Regions from separate parts of the Lysinibacillus sp. OF-1 genome, predicted to be linked through region 2. Evidence: a T-box and tRNA genes for the amino acid it is inferred to sense, from the RefSeq annotation. Region 2 holds a T-box; the other regions hold tRNA genes.

Evidence for each region. A T-box is a leader RNA that pairs with one kind of tRNA and senses whether it is charged. The one in region 2 lies ahead of metG (methionine--tRNA ligase), so its partner is inferred to be a tRNA-Met.
Region 1: it has a tRNA-Met gene. The T-box ahead of metG (methionine--tRNA ligase) is inferred to sense a tRNA for this amino acid. The anticodon was not compared.
Region 3: it has a tRNA-Met gene. The T-box ahead of metG (methionine--tRNA ligase) is inferred to sense a tRNA for this amino acid. The anticodon was not compared.
Region 4: it has a tRNA-Met gene. The T-box ahead of metG (methionine--tRNA ligase) is inferred to sense a tRNA for this amino acid. The anticodon was not compared.

Annotation. Positions count from the first base shown of each region.
Region 1 is NZ_CP102798.1:3,972,718-3,975,901, forward strand. Features, by position in the region: tRNA gene NV349_RS19450 (tRNA-Leu) at 101-181, opposite strand; tRNA gene NV349_RS19455 (tRNA-Cys) at 228-301, opposite strand; tRNA gene NV349_RS19460 (tRNA-Gly) at 310-384, opposite strand; tRNA gene NV349_RS19465 (tRNA-Gln) at 389-463, opposite strand; tRNA gene NV349_RS19470 (tRNA-His) at 481-556, opposite strand; tRNA gene NV349_RS19475 (tRNA-His) at 592-667, opposite strand; tRNA gene NV349_RS19480 (tRNA-Trp) at 680-753, opposite strand; tRNA gene NV349_RS19485 (tRNA-Tyr) at 767-850, opposite strand; tRNA gene NV349_RS19490 (tRNA-Thr) at 860-935, opposite strand; tRNA gene NV349_RS19495 (tRNA-Phe) at 948-1,020, opposite strand; tRNA gene NV349_RS19500 (tRNA-Asp) at 1,037-1,112, opposite strand; tRNA gene NV349_RS19505 (tRNA-Met) at 1,116-1,190, opposite strand; tRNA gene NV349_RS19510 (tRNA-Val) at 1,217-1,292, opposite strand; tRNA gene NV349_RS19515 (tRNA-Glu) at 1,308-1,382, opposite strand; tRNA gene NV349_RS19520 (tRNA-Ser) at 1,407-1,498, opposite strand; tRNA gene NV349_RS19525 (tRNA-Asn) at 1,504-1,580, opposite strand; rRNA gene rrf (5S ribosomal RNA) at 1,597-1,712, opposite strand; rRNA gene NV349_RS19535 (23S ribosomal RNA) at 1,825-3,184, opposite strand, start outside.
Region 2 is NZ_CP102798.1:4,363,376-4,366,559, forward strand. Features, by position in the region: gene metG (methionine--tRNA ligase) at 1-1,438, opposite strand, end outside; T-box leader at 1,496-1,757, opposite strand; gene NV349_RS21350 (HAD-IA family hydrolase) at 1,854-2,501, opposite strand; gene fosM (FosM family fosfomycin resistance protein) at 2,517-2,942, opposite strand; gene rsgA (ribosome small subunit-dependent GTPase A) at 2,960-3,184, opposite strand, start outside.
Region 3 is NZ_CP102798.1:267,966-271,149, forward strand. Features, by position in the region: rRNA gene NV349_RS01200 (23S ribosomal RNA) at 1-1,372, shown strand, start outside; rRNA gene rrf (5S ribosomal RNA) at 1,439-1,554, shown strand; tRNA gene NV349_RS01210 (tRNA-Val) at 1,566-1,641, shown strand; tRNA gene NV349_RS01215 (tRNA-Met) at 1,668-1,742, shown strand; tRNA gene NV349_RS01220 (tRNA-Asp) at 1,746-1,821, shown strand; tRNA gene NV349_RS01225 (tRNA-Thr) at 1,831-1,906, shown strand; tRNA gene NV349_RS01230 (tRNA-Tyr) at 1,914-1,997, shown strand; tRNA gene NV349_RS01235 (tRNA-Trp) at 2,002-2,075, shown strand; tRNA gene NV349_RS01240 (tRNA-His) at 2,123-2,198, shown strand; tRNA gene NV349_RS01245 (tRNA-Gln) at 2,208-2,282, shown strand; tRNA gene NV349_RS01250 (tRNA-Lys) at 2,297-2,369, shown strand; tRNA gene NV349_RS01255 (tRNA-Arg) at 2,389-2,465, shown strand; tRNA gene NV349_RS01260 (tRNA-Pro) at 2,481-2,557, shown strand; tRNA gene NV349_RS01265 (tRNA-Ala) at 2,573-2,648, shown strand; tRNA gene NV349_RS01270 (tRNA-Ser) at 2,662-2,754, shown strand; tRNA gene NV349_RS01275 (tRNA-Phe) at 2,759-2,834, shown strand; tRNA gene NV349_RS01280 (tRNA-Gly) at 2,841-2,914, shown strand; tRNA gene NV349_RS01285 (tRNA-Ile) at 2,919-2,992, shown strand; tRNA gene NV349_RS01290 (tRNA-Asn) at 3,000-3,076, shown strand; tRNA gene NV349_RS01295 (tRNA-Glu) at 3,078-3,149, shown strand.
Region 4 is NZ_CP102798.1:3,614,266-3,617,449, reverse strand. Features, by position in the region: rRNA gene rrf (5S ribosomal RNA) at 110-225, shown strand; tRNA gene NV349_RS17680 (tRNA-Val) at 236-311, shown strand; tRNA gene NV349_RS17675 (tRNA-Thr) at 315-390, shown strand; tRNA gene NV349_RS17670 (tRNA-Lys) at 399-474, shown strand; tRNA gene NV349_RS17665 (tRNA-Leu) at 492-576, shown strand; tRNA gene NV349_RS17660 (tRNA-Gly) at 612-686, shown strand; tRNA gene NV349_RS17655 (tRNA-Leu) at 692-780, shown strand; tRNA gene NV349_RS17650 (tRNA-Arg) at 789-865, shown strand; tRNA gene NV349_RS17645 (tRNA-Pro) at 873-949, shown strand; tRNA gene NV349_RS17640 (tRNA-Ala) at 966-1,041, shown strand; tRNA gene NV349_RS17635 (tRNA-Met) at 1,069-1,142, shown strand; tRNA gene NV349_RS17630 (tRNA-Ile) at 1,150-1,226, shown strand; tRNA gene NV349_RS17625 (tRNA-Ser) at 1,242-1,334, shown strand; tRNA gene NV349_RS17620 (tRNA-Met) at 1,388-1,462, shown strand; tRNA gene NV349_RS17615 (tRNA-Asp) at 1,466-1,541, shown strand; tRNA gene NV349_RS17610 (tRNA-Phe) at 1,599-1,674, shown strand; tRNA gene NV349_RS17605 (tRNA-Gly) at 1,680-1,753, shown strand; tRNA gene NV349_RS17600 (tRNA-Ile) at 1,755-1,828, shown strand; tRNA gene NV349_RS17595 (tRNA-Asn) at 1,836-1,912, shown strand; tRNA gene NV349_RS17590 (tRNA-Ser) at 1,922-2,012, shown strand; tRNA gene NV349_RS17585 (tRNA-Glu) at 2,015-2,086, shown strand; gene NV349_RS17580 (diaminopropionate ammonia-lyase) at 2,347-3,184, shown strand, end outside.

The DNA of each region.
Region 1 (3,184 bases), 390 kb from region 2:
ATTTTACCACAAATTATTGAACATCTTTTAAAGTTTTCTACATATTTTCTACATAAAAAAAAGAACCCTTGTTATTTCAAGGATTCTTCGCTGTAAAAGATACCGGTGGTCGGGGTCGAACCGACACTCCAAAGGAACACGATTTTGAGTCGTGCGCGTCTGCCAATTCCGCCACACCGGCATAATGGAGATAAAAAAAATCGGATACACCGATTAGAGTTAAAATATGGAGGCGGCAACCGGATTTGAACCGGTGATAAAGGTGTTGCAGACCTGTGCCTTACCACTTGGCTATGCCGCCATCGAAGTTGGAGCGGAAGACGAGGTTCGAACTCGCGACCCCCACCTTGGCAAGGTGGTGTTCTACCACTGAACTACTTCCGCAAAATGGCTGGGGTACCTGGATTCGAACCAGGGCATGACGGAATCAAAATCCGTTGCCTTACCGCTTGGCTATACCCCAAAAGATAATTATATAAATGGGGCGACTGATGGGAATCGAACCCACGAGTGCCGGAACCACAATCCGGTGCGTTAACCACTTCGCCACAATCGCCATTATATTATAATTTTTATTAATTTTACTTTAAATGGGGCGACTGATGGGAATCGAACCCACGAATGCCGGAACCACAATCCGGTGCGTTAACCACTTCGCCACAATCGCCATAAAATTAATTGGCAGGGGCAGTAGGAATCGAACCCACACCAAAGGTTTTGGAGACCTCTATTCTACCGTTGAACTATGCCCCTATAATAATAAAACTGGTGGAGGGGGACGGATTCGAACCGCCGAACCCTAAGGAGCGGATTTACAGTCCGCCGCGTTTAGCCACTTCGCTACCCCTCCGGGAATACATGGTGCCGGCGATAGGAGTCGAACCCACGACCTACTGATTACAAGTCAGTTGCTCTACCAACTGAGCTACACCGGCAAAAAAACATGATGGGTCAGGACGGAATCGAACCGCCGACACTTAGAGCTTCAATCTAATGCTCTACCAACTGAGCTACTGACCCTTGTTATTAAAATAAATGGCGGTCCCGACCGGGATCGAACCGGCGATCTCCTGCGTGACAGGCAGGCATGTTAACCGCTACACCACGGGACCATTTGGTTGCGGGGGCCGGATTTGAACCAACGACCTTCGGGTTATGAGCCCGACGAGCTACCACTGCTCCACCCCGCGATAATCATATACTATTGTAAAAATAATGGTGGAGGATGACGGGCTCGAACCGCCGACCCTCTGCTTGTAAGGCAGATGCTCTCCCAGCTGAGCTAATCCTCCATCTGGGTATTTAAATGGTGACCCCTACGGGATTCGAACCCGTGTTACCGCCGTGAAAGGGCGGTGTCTTAACCACTTGACCAAGGGGCCAACTTTTGGAATAAATCAAAGTGCTGGCGGAGAGTAAGGGATTTGAACCCTTGAGACAGTGTTAACCGCCTACACGATTTCCAATCGTGCTCCTTCGGCCACTCGGACAACTCTCCAAGAATGGCTCCGAAGGCAGGACTCGAACCTGCGACAACCTGATTAACAGTCAGGTGCTACTACCAACTGAGCTACTTCGGAATAATTTTAGTATATAGCCTAGCGACGTCCTACTCTCACAGGGGGAAGCCCCCAACTACCATCGGCGCTAAAGAGCTTAACTTCCGTGTTCGGTATGGGAACGGGTGTGACCTCTTTGCCATCATCACTAGACTATTTGAAAGACAATACTTATTATAACATATTTTATCAAAATTACAAGTATATTATAATATTTTTTATTCTTTCAAAACTGGATAAACGTACATTGAATGGTTCAAACATTTTGGTTAAGTCCTCGATCGATTAGTATTCGTCAGCTCCATGTGTCACCACACTTCCACCTCGAACCTATCTACCTCATCGTCTTTGAGGGATCTTACTTACTTGCGTAATGGGAAATCTCATCTTGAGGGGGGCTTCATGCTTAGATGCTTTCAGCACTTATCCCGTCCACACATAGCTACCCAGCGATGCCTTTGGCAAGACAACTGGTACACCAGCGGTGTGTCCATCCCGGTCCTCTCGTACTAAGGACAGCTCCTCTCAAATTTCCTACGCCCACGACGGATAGGGACCGAACTGTCTCACGACGTTCTGAACCCAGCTCGCGTACCGCTTTAATGGGCGAACAGCCCAACCCTTGGGACCGACTACAGCCCCAGGATGCGATGAGCCGACATCGAGGTGCCAAACCTCCCCGTCGATGTGGACTCTTGGGGGAGATAAGCCTGTTATCCCCGGGGTAGCTTTTATCCGTTGAGCGATGGCCCTTCCATGCGGAACCACCGGATCACTAAGCCCGTCTTTCGACCCTGCTCGACTTGTAGGTCTCGCAGTCAAGCTCCCTTGTGCCTTTACACTCTACGAATGATTTCCAACCATTCTGAGGGAACCTTTGGGCGCCTCCGTTACCTTTTAGGAGGCGACCGCCCCAGTCAAACTGTCCGCCTGACACTGTCTCCTGCCCCGCTAAGGGGCATGGGTTAGAATTTCAATACAACCAGGGTAGTATCCCACCGACGCCTCCTTCGAAGCTGGCGCTCCGAGATCTCTGGCTCCTACCTATCCTGTACAAGTTGTACCAAAATTCAATATCAGGCTACAGTAAAGCTCCACGGGGTCTTTCCGTCCTGTCGCGGGTAACCTGCATCTTCACAGGTACTATAATTTCACCGAGTCTCTCGTTGAGACAGTGCCCAGATCGTTACGCCTTTCGTGCGGGTCGGAACTTACCCGACAAGGAATTTCGCTACCTTAGGACCGTTATAGTTACGGCCGCCGTTTACTGGGGCTTCAATTCGCAGCTTCGCTTGCGCTAACCACTCCTCTTAACCTTCCAGCACCGGGCAGGCGTCAGCCCCTATACGTCACCTTACGGTTTTGCAGAGACCTGTGTTTTTGCTAAACAGTCGCCTGGGCCTATTCACTGCGGCTCTCATGCGCTTGCACGCTCAAGAGCACCCCTTCTCCCGAAGTTACGGGGTCATTTTGCCGAGTTCCTTAACGAGAGTTCTCTCGCACACCTTAGGATTCTCTCCTCGACTACCTGTGTCGGTTTGCGGTACGGGCACCTCTCACCTCGATAGAGGCTTTTCTTGGCAGTGTGAAATCAGGAACTTCGTCCATACGGACTCGCCATCACA
Region 2 (3,184 bases):
TAGCAATAATATAGACACAGGTTGCTAGTGTACGATTACTAGCCTCCAAATTTTCTTTTACTTGTTGCCATGGCTGTTGTACGTCAAAATAGCGATTAGCCCCTCGAATATACTCAAAAATGGCTTCTAACGCTTGTTTAAAATGCCCTCCTTCAATCAGCCTGCCCGCTTCATTAAACAGCTGAACGGTTTGTTTACGAATATTGCTATCTACTTCAGCCTGTGGCACCTGGCTGGCAAAGGATTTCTCAATAAACTTCAATGTACGATTGACAAAATTACCATAGGCACCGAGTAATTCACTATTATGACTGTAAATAAATTCTCGCCATGAAAAATCAGTATCACGGTTTTCTGGCGCATTCATCGTTAAGAAGTAGCGAATGGCGTCTGCGTCATAACGACTTAAAATATACGGAACCCACACAGCCCAATTTTGACTAGTTGATAATTTTCGTTTTTCTAATGTTAAATATTCGTTCGATACGATATGTGTTGGTAATGCTTGCGCCCCAATTCCCATTAAAATAGCTGGCCAAATAACCGTATGGAAAGGAATATTATCCTTCCCATGGACATAATACGAAATGGTCTCTTCATTCCATAAATCTTCAATCGCTATTTGATGCTCTTTTGCCCACTCTAGACTTGCTGATAGATAACCAGCTACTGCTTCAATCCATACATATATTTTTTTCCCTTCAAAGCCTGGCACTGGGACATCTATGCCGTTTGGTAAATCTCTTGTTACTGCTCGGTCAGGAACCCCTTCTGCCAAGTAACGCTCCGTTAAACCTAAAGCATTATCTCGCCAACGTTTATGGGCCTTCGCTTCTGCCACATAAGACTCCAATCTACCTTGAAATTGACTAAAGGTAAAATAAAAATGCTCTGTCTCACGAATAACAGGCTCATTGCCACATATTTTGCAACGTTTATCTATTAAATCCAGTGGGTCTAAGATTTCTGAGCAGTTATCACATTGATCTCCCCTTGCCTTTGCACCACAATTTGGGCAAATTCCCTCAACAAATCGATCGGGTAGAAATTGTTGATCTGTCTCACAGTAAGCCTGTTCAATTTTCTTTTTGTATAAAAAATTGTTAGCTAGTAGCTGTAAAAATAGGCCCTTTACGGATTCATGATGGTGTTCTGCATCTGTTCTAGTGTATAAATCATAGGTAAATCCTAAATCACGAAAGCACTGCGTAAATTCAGCATGATAGTGATTGGCAATGGCCTCTGTTGTTGTATTTTCTTGTGCTGCACGAATAGAAATGGGTGTACCATTACAATCACTGCCTGATACATATAAAACCTGCTCACCTTTTTGTCGGTAATATCTAGCCAAAATATCACCTGGTAATAGTGCGGCAACATGCCCTAAATGCAAAGAACCATTTGCATATGGCCAAGCGCCTCCAATAACAATTGTCATTCTAGTTTGCTCCCCTCACTAAAAAAGTGGTAAAAAAAAATCGTCCTAATCAAATCTGATTAGGACGAGTATACCCGTGTTACCACCTATATTTACAAATAGCTCACACTATTTGTCTCCATCAGTACGTCTCCATTGAAAATGAGAGATACTGCCGCTGTTGTAACGAGTGCCCATCTCGTCGTAATCTACTTGCTAAAAAGCTTTCGGTACGAAGCTCAAAGGTCATTTTCAAAAGGGTTCATTTACCTCATTTCCACCAACAGAGGCTCTCTACAAAATGCTGATCCAATTTACTTTTCCTTTTCAATGCTTTTCCTATAGGATTGGCACTATTTTACGCTTTCTAGTGATGAAATGCAATGATTGTCGTTAAATCAACTCTATTTTTCGATAAAGATTAAAATTTAAGCGATTAATTGAATGTGATGTTTAATAACGCTGTTAAATCATCTATTATAATGTCTGCCTTTTGCAATTCATTATCCTGTGCAAAGCCAAAACGAACGCCTATCGACTGTAGTTGATTGTCATGTGCAGCCTGAATATCCGACGAACGATCTCCCACCACTACCCCGTTCTGGATTTCATTTTCTTCTACAACTCGTTTTACTAGATCTGATTTATGCCCACTTGCAATAGATTGAATGCTGTAGATTCCCTTTATAAAACGCTCTAATTGATAGGTTTCAACAATCGCCTGTAAATAGTCAACCTGTCCATTACTCGCTATGTATAACGGATAATTCTCTGATAATGCTGCAAGAGTTTGTTCAGCATGTGGATATAAAGCTCCCTGATGATTGCGTATTTGCTCAATCAGCTTTATATGGAACAAAACATTGCTCTCTTCACGTATCTCTATTGCATGCATAGGACATAATGTTTCCCACACAACAGGTAAAGGAACGCCCATTATTTCTCTGTATTTTTCTATCGGTGTTTCTCCTTGCCACAAGCCACTTGTCCGTAGCACATCAAATGTTGCGTCGAGCGCAGGCTCTAATATAAGATTTGTTTGAAATAACGTGCCATCCATATCAAAAATAAAAGCTTTATTCATAGAATCACTCCCTGATTAATTATCAAAAAACGTCATGTGAGGCTTTTCCTGCTTATAATAAGCCAAACGATCTTGCAAAGTTCCTGTATGAAATTCAAATTTATGACCATCTGGGTCTGTAAAGTAAATCGATTTTTTGTCCTTCTCATCTCTTTGACGCCCTGTTAAAATATTGACCTTTAATTGTAGCAATTTATCATACATTTTATTATAGTCATCCTCACAAATAGTAAAGGCGATGTGGGTATAGGAATGATGGATTTCATTCCGTGGTATATCCCTCTCTACATTCAGGGCGAGCCACAGCCCATTTACATCAAAATAGGCTGTGCTTTTCCCCTTTACTAGCAATTTAGCATCGAAAACATTTTCATAGAATGCGATGGATTCCTCTAAATTGGATACAGAAAATAGTAAATGATTAATATGTTGAATGGTCATAACTAAGCTCCTAATGCTTATTTTTTACCTTTTTTTATTCCTTTAGAAATCTGCTTCCATTTACGTTGCTCCTCAAGTTTCGCCTGTGCATTGGTTTTGCGTTCCATATAAGCTAATTCTCTTTGGAGCTTAAAGTAGCTTTGGAGGCGATATTGATCCAACTCTCCATCAACAATAGCTTGCTGGACAGCACAATAAGGCTCTTTTTGATGAGTACAATCACGATAACGACAAGCTGTTGC
Region 3 (3,184 bases), 610 kb from region 2:
GTAACGTTGAGCTGTGATGGCGAGTCCGTATGGACGAAGTTCCTGATTTCACACTGCCAAGAAAAGCCTCTATCGAGGTGAGAGGTGCCCGTACCGCAAACCGACACAGGTAGTCGAGGAGAGAATCCTAAGGTGTGCGAGAGAACTCTCGTTAAGGAACTCGGCAAAATGACCCCGTAACTTCGGGAGAAGGGGTGCTCTTGAGCGTGCAAGCGCATGAGAGCCGCAGTGAATAGGCCCAGGCGACTGTTTAGCAAAAACACAGGTCTCTGCAAAACCGTAAGGTGACGTATAGGGGCTGACGCCTGCCCGGTGCTGGAAGGTTAAGAGGAGTGGTTAGCGCAAGCGAAGCTGCGAATTGAAGCCCCAGTAAACGGCGGCCGTAACTATAACGGTCCTAAGGTAGCGAAATTCCTTGTCGGGTAAGTTCCGACCCGCACGAAAGGCGTAACGATCTGGGCACTGTCTCAACGAGAGACTCGGTGAAATTATAGTACCTGTGAAGATGCAGGTTACCCGCGACAGGACGGAAAGACCCCGTGGAGCTTTACTGTAGCCTGATATTGAATTTTGGTACAACTTGTACAGGATAGGTAGGAGCCAGAGATCTCGGAGCGCCAGCTTCGAAGGAGGCGTCGGTGGGATACTACCCTGGTTGTATTGAAATTCTAACCCATGCCCCTTAGCGGGGCAGGAGACAGTGTCAGGCGGACAGTTTGACTGGGGCGGTCGCCTCCTAAAAGGTAACGGAGGCGCCCAAAGGTTCCCTCAGAATGGTTGGAAATCATTCGTAGAGTGTAAAGGCACAAGGGAGCTTGACTGCGAGACCTACAAGTCGAGCAGGGTCGAAAGACGGGCTTAGTGATCCGGTGGTTCCGCATGGAAGGGCCATCGCTCAACGGATAAAAGCTACCCCGGGGATAACAGGCTTATCTCCCCCAAGAGTCCACATCGACGGGGAGGTTTGGCACCTCGATGTCGGCTCATCGCATCCTGGGGCTGTAGTCGGTCCCAAGGGTTGGGCTGTTCGCCCATTAAAGCGGTACGCGAGCTGGGTTCAGAACGTCGTGAGACAGTTCGGTCCCTATCCGTCGTGGGCGTAGGAAATTTGAGAGGAGCTGTCCTTAGTACGAGAGGACCGGGATGGACACACCGCTGGTGTACCAGTTGTCTTGCCAAAGGCATCGCTGGGTAGCTATGTGTGGACGGGATAAGTGCTGAAAGCATCTAAGCATGAAGCCCCCCTCAAGATGAGATTTCCCATTACGCAAGTAAGTAAGATCCCTCAAAGACGATGAGGTAGATAGGTTCGAGGTGGAAGTGTGGTGACACATGGAGCTGACGAATACTAATCGATCGAGGACTTAACCAAAACGTTTGAAACATTCAATGAACCGTTTATCCAGTTTTGAAAGAACAACTCTTTCAACTGAATAAGTGAAGTGATGATGGCAAAGAGGCCACACCCGTTCCCATACCGAACACGGAAGTTAAGCTCTTTAGCGCCGATGGTAGTTGGGGGCTTCCCCCTGTGAGAGTAGGACATCGCTTCGCTTATTTTTCGTGGAGGATTAGCTCAGCTGGGAGAGCATCTGCCTTACAAGCAGAGGGTCGGCGGTTCGAGCCCGTCATCCTCCACCATTATTTTTAAAACAGTATAGTATTATCGCGGGGTGGAGCAGTGGTAGCTCGTCGGGCTCATAACCCGAAGGTCGTTGGTTCAAATCCAGCCCCCGCAACCAAATGGTCCCGTGGTGTAGCGGTTAACATGCCTGCCTGTCACGCAGGAGATCGCCGGTTCGATCCCGGTCGGGACCGCCATTTTTTTTTGCCGGTGTAGCTCAGTTGGTAGAGCAACTGACTTGTAATCAGTAGGTCGTGGGTTCGACTCCTATCGCCGGCACCATTCCCTTGGAGGGGTAGCGAAGTGGCTAAACGCGGCGGACTGTAAATCCGCTCCTTAGGGTTCGGCGGTTCGAATCCGTCCCCCTCCACCATTTTAGGGGCATAGTTCAACGGTAGAATAGAGGTCTCCAAAACCTTTGGTGTGGGTTCGATTCCTACTGCCCCTGCCAGGTATTGAGGTACTCGTTCATATACAGCTGTTATAATTTATATAGTGGCGATTGTGGCGAAGTGGTTAACGCATCGGATTGTGGTTCCGACATTCGTGGGTTCGATTCCCATCAGTCGCCCCATTTTCAAATTGGGGTATAGCCAAGCGGTAAGGCAACGGATTTTGATTCCGTCATGCCTAGGTTCGAATCCTAGTACCCCAGCCATTTTTCTTTTTTACGAGCCATTAGCTCAGTTGGTAGAGCATCTGACTTTTAATCAGAGGGTCGAAGGTTCGAGTCCTTCATGGCTCATCGTTTTTTAATGAATATTGCGCCCGTAGCTCAATTGGATAGAGCGTCTGACTACGGATCAGAAGGTTATGGGTTCGACTCCTGTCGGGCGCGCCAATAAATTTATGTTTTCGGAATGTAGCTCAGCTTGGTAGAGCACTTGGTTTGGGACCAAGGGGTCGTAGGTTCGAATCCTGTCATTCCGACCATTTTTTATGATAAATGGGGCCTTAGCTCAGCTGGGAGAGCGCCTGCCTTGCACGCAGGAGGTCAGCGGTTCGATCCCGCTAGGCTCCACCAGTTCAATATTTTTGGAGGTATACCCAAGTCTGGCTGAAGGGATCGGTCTTGAAAACCGACAGGCGGGTAACACCGCGCGGGGGTTCGAATCCCTCTACCTCCTCCATTTTGGGTCAGTAGCTCAGTTGGTAGAGCATTAGATTGAAGCTCTAAGTGTCGGCGGTTCGATTCCGTCCTGACCCACCATTATTTGCGGGTGTAGTTTAATGGTAAAACCTCAGCCTTCCAAGCTGATGTCGTGAGTTCGATTCTCATCACCCGCTCCAAAATGGGCCTATAGCTCAGCTGGTTAGAGCGCACGCCTGATAAGCGTGAGGTCGATGGTTCGAGTCCATTTAGGCCCATCATTATTCCGAAGTAGCTCAGTTGGTAGTAGCACCTGACTGTTAATCAGGTTGTCGCAGGTTCGAGTCCTGCCTTCGGAGCCACGGCCCGTTGGTCAAGTGGTTAAGACACCGCCCTTTCACGGCGGTAACACGGGTTCGAATCCCGTACGGGTCATCAAGCATGTAGCACAAATATTGTGTTACATGCTT
Region 4 (3,184 bases), 750 kb from region 2:
AAACGTTATACAATAATTCTTGTCTTGAAGGACAGGTAAACAACTTCAAAACAAGATACATAAAGAAACTTCTGCTAAAAACGCAGAAGCCAGCACATCCATGTGCAAGTCTAGTGATGATGGCAAAGAGGTCACACCCGTTCCCATACCGAACACGGAAGTTAAGCTCTTTAGCGCCGATGGTAGTTGGGGGCTTCCCCCTGTGAGAGTAGGACGTCGCTAGGCATAATACCCAGGAGGATTAGCTCAGCTGGGAGAGCATCTGCCTTACAAGCAGAGGGTCGGCGGTTCGAGCCCGTCATCCTCCACCATATGCCGGTTTAGCTCAGCAGGTAGAGCAACTGACTTGTAATCAGTAGGTCGTGGGTTCGATTCCTATAGCCGGCACCATTTTTTTAGAGCCATTAGCTCAGTTGGTAGAGCATCTGACTTTTAATCAGAGGGTCGAAGGTTCGAGTCCTTCATGGCTCACCATTTTTAAATAATAATAAGCGGGTGTGGCGGAATTGGCAGACGCACTAGACTTAGGATCTAGCGCCGCAAGGCGTGGGGGTTCGACTCCCTTCACCCGCACCATTATTTCATTGCCAGATAAAAAAACTTATGCACATGCGGAAGTAGTTCAGTGGTAGAACACCACCTTGCCAAGGTGGGGGTCGCGAGTTCGAACCTCGTCTTCCGCTCCAAATGTGCCGGGGTGGCGGAACTGGCAGACGCACAGGACTTAAAATCCTGCGGTAGGTGACTACCGTACCGGTTCGATTCCGGTCCTCGGCACCATTTTTAATGCGCCCGTAGCTCAATTGGATAGAGCGTCTGACTACGGATCAGAAGGTTATGGGTTCGACTCCTGTCGGGCGCGCCAAAAAGAACGGGAAGTAGCTCAGCTTGGTAGAGCACTTGGTTTGGGACCAAGGGGTCGCAGGTTCGAATCCTGTCTTCCCGACCATTTCCAAAGAAATTATGGGGCCTTAGCTCAGCTGGGAGAGCGCCTGCCTTGCACGCAGGAGGTCAGCGGTTCGATCCCGCTAGGCTCCACCATAATAAATTAACCAGTATAAAGATCCTGGCGGCGTAGCTCAGCTGGCTAGAGCGTACGGTTCATACCCGTAAGGTCGGGGGTTCGATCCCCTCTGCCGCCATCTTAAAGGACCTTTAGCTCAGTTGGTTAGAGCAGACGGCTCATAACCGTCCGGTCGCAGGTTCGAGTCCTGCAAGGTCCACCATTTATATATTGCAACGGAGGTATACCCAAGTCTGGCTGAAGGGATCGGTCTTGAAAACCGACAGGCGGGTAACACCGCGCGGGGGTTCGAATCCCTCTACCTCCTCCAGTTTTAAATCTTTATAAATGGTGCTTTAAAAACTCGAAACCGTATAAAATTATCGCGGGGTGGAGCAGTGGTAGCTCGTCGGGCTCATAACCCGAAGGTCGTTGGTTCAAATCCGGCCCCCGCAACCAAATGGTCCCGTGGTGTAGCGGTTAACATGCCTGCCTGTCACGCAGGAGATCGCCGGTTCGATCCCGGTCGGGACCGCCATTATTTTCATAAGAAGATATGAAAAGCAAAAGAAAATAAGCTTAGCATGGACGAAATGGGTCAGTAGCTCAGTTGGTAGAGCATTAGATTGAAGCTCTAAGTGTCGGCGGTTCGATTCCGTCCTGACCCACCATTTATGCGGGTGTAGTTTAATGGTAAAACCTCAGCCTTCCAAGCTGATGTCGTGGGTTCGATTCCCATCACCCGCTCCAAGGGCCTATAGCTCAGCTGGTTAGAGCGCACGCCTGATAAGCGTGAGGTCGATGGTTCGAGTCCATTTAGGCCCATCATTATTCCGAAGTAGCTCAGTTGGTAGTAGCACCTGACTGTTAATCAGGTTGTCGCAGGTTCGAGTCCTGCCTTCGGAGCCATTTTTATGTGGGGAAGTACTCAAGAGGCTGAAGAGGCGCCCCTGCTAAGGGTGTAGGTCGGGTAACCGGCGCGAGGGTTCAAATCCCTCCTTCTCCGCCATTGGCCCGTTGGTCAAGTGGTTAAGACACCGCCCTTTCACGGCGGTAACACGGGTTCGAATCCCGTACGGGTCATACTAAGTGCAGTAGATGAATTACATCTACTGCACTTTTTAATTGATTTGATAACATAGTTACTATAAAAATGAAGCCTTCACAGAACATCGGATCTGTGAAGGCTTGTTAATTATATAGGAAGTTAAGAAATTTTTCTCCCTTTTCCGTAGGGGATCATAAACGCATAACAAGGAACTTAGACAAATGTAAGTTCTGTATTGTATAATTTTGTATTTTGAAGCTAGATGGACTAAGCTAATGATAAAGGAGGGATAGGAATGAATGAAAAATTAAAGTGGGTGCACAATCAGCTGGATAAAGCAAATGACGGAACAGCTTTACTGCCATATTTTACATTGGAACAAGTAAAGAAAGTGGGGCAATTTCTACGTACATATGAGCAATTTGAAAAGACACCTCTCCATCATCTTGATTCACTTGCTTCATGGATGGGTGTAGAAAAAATTTTGGTAAAAGACGAATCCTATCGATTTGGCTTAAACGCATTTAAAGTATTAGGCGGAGTTTATGCAATTGCGCAGTATGTTGCCAATAGACTCCAGAAAAATATAGAGGAACTATCGTTTGAACAATTAAAATCATCAGAAGTAAAAGCGCAGATAGGTAATTTAACCTTTATTTCAACAACAGATGGTAACCATGGTCGTGGTGTGGCATGGGCGGCTCGTGAACTGGGGTATCAAGCGCGAATATATATGCCAGCTGGCAGTGCCGATGAACGTTTACAGCATATTAAAAAAGAAGGAGCCTATGCTGAAATAACGACAATGAATTATGATGAAACCGTGCGTTATACCTCGCAGCTAGCACAAGAAAATGGCTGGGTCCTGATTCAGGATACGATGTGGGATGGCTACGAAGAAATACCATTATGGATTATGCAAGGCTACACAACACTTGTACATGAAATCGTTGAACAGATGCAGCAAGCTCCGACACATGTATTTTTACAAGCTGGTGTTGGGTCATTTGCAGGGGCAGTAGTAGCTTTTTTACAACAATATTATGAGCAGGATATTACATTTGTGTTAGTTGAGCCACATGTTGCTAATTGTTATTATGAGAGCTTTAAGGCAGGTACTGAGCAATATGTAA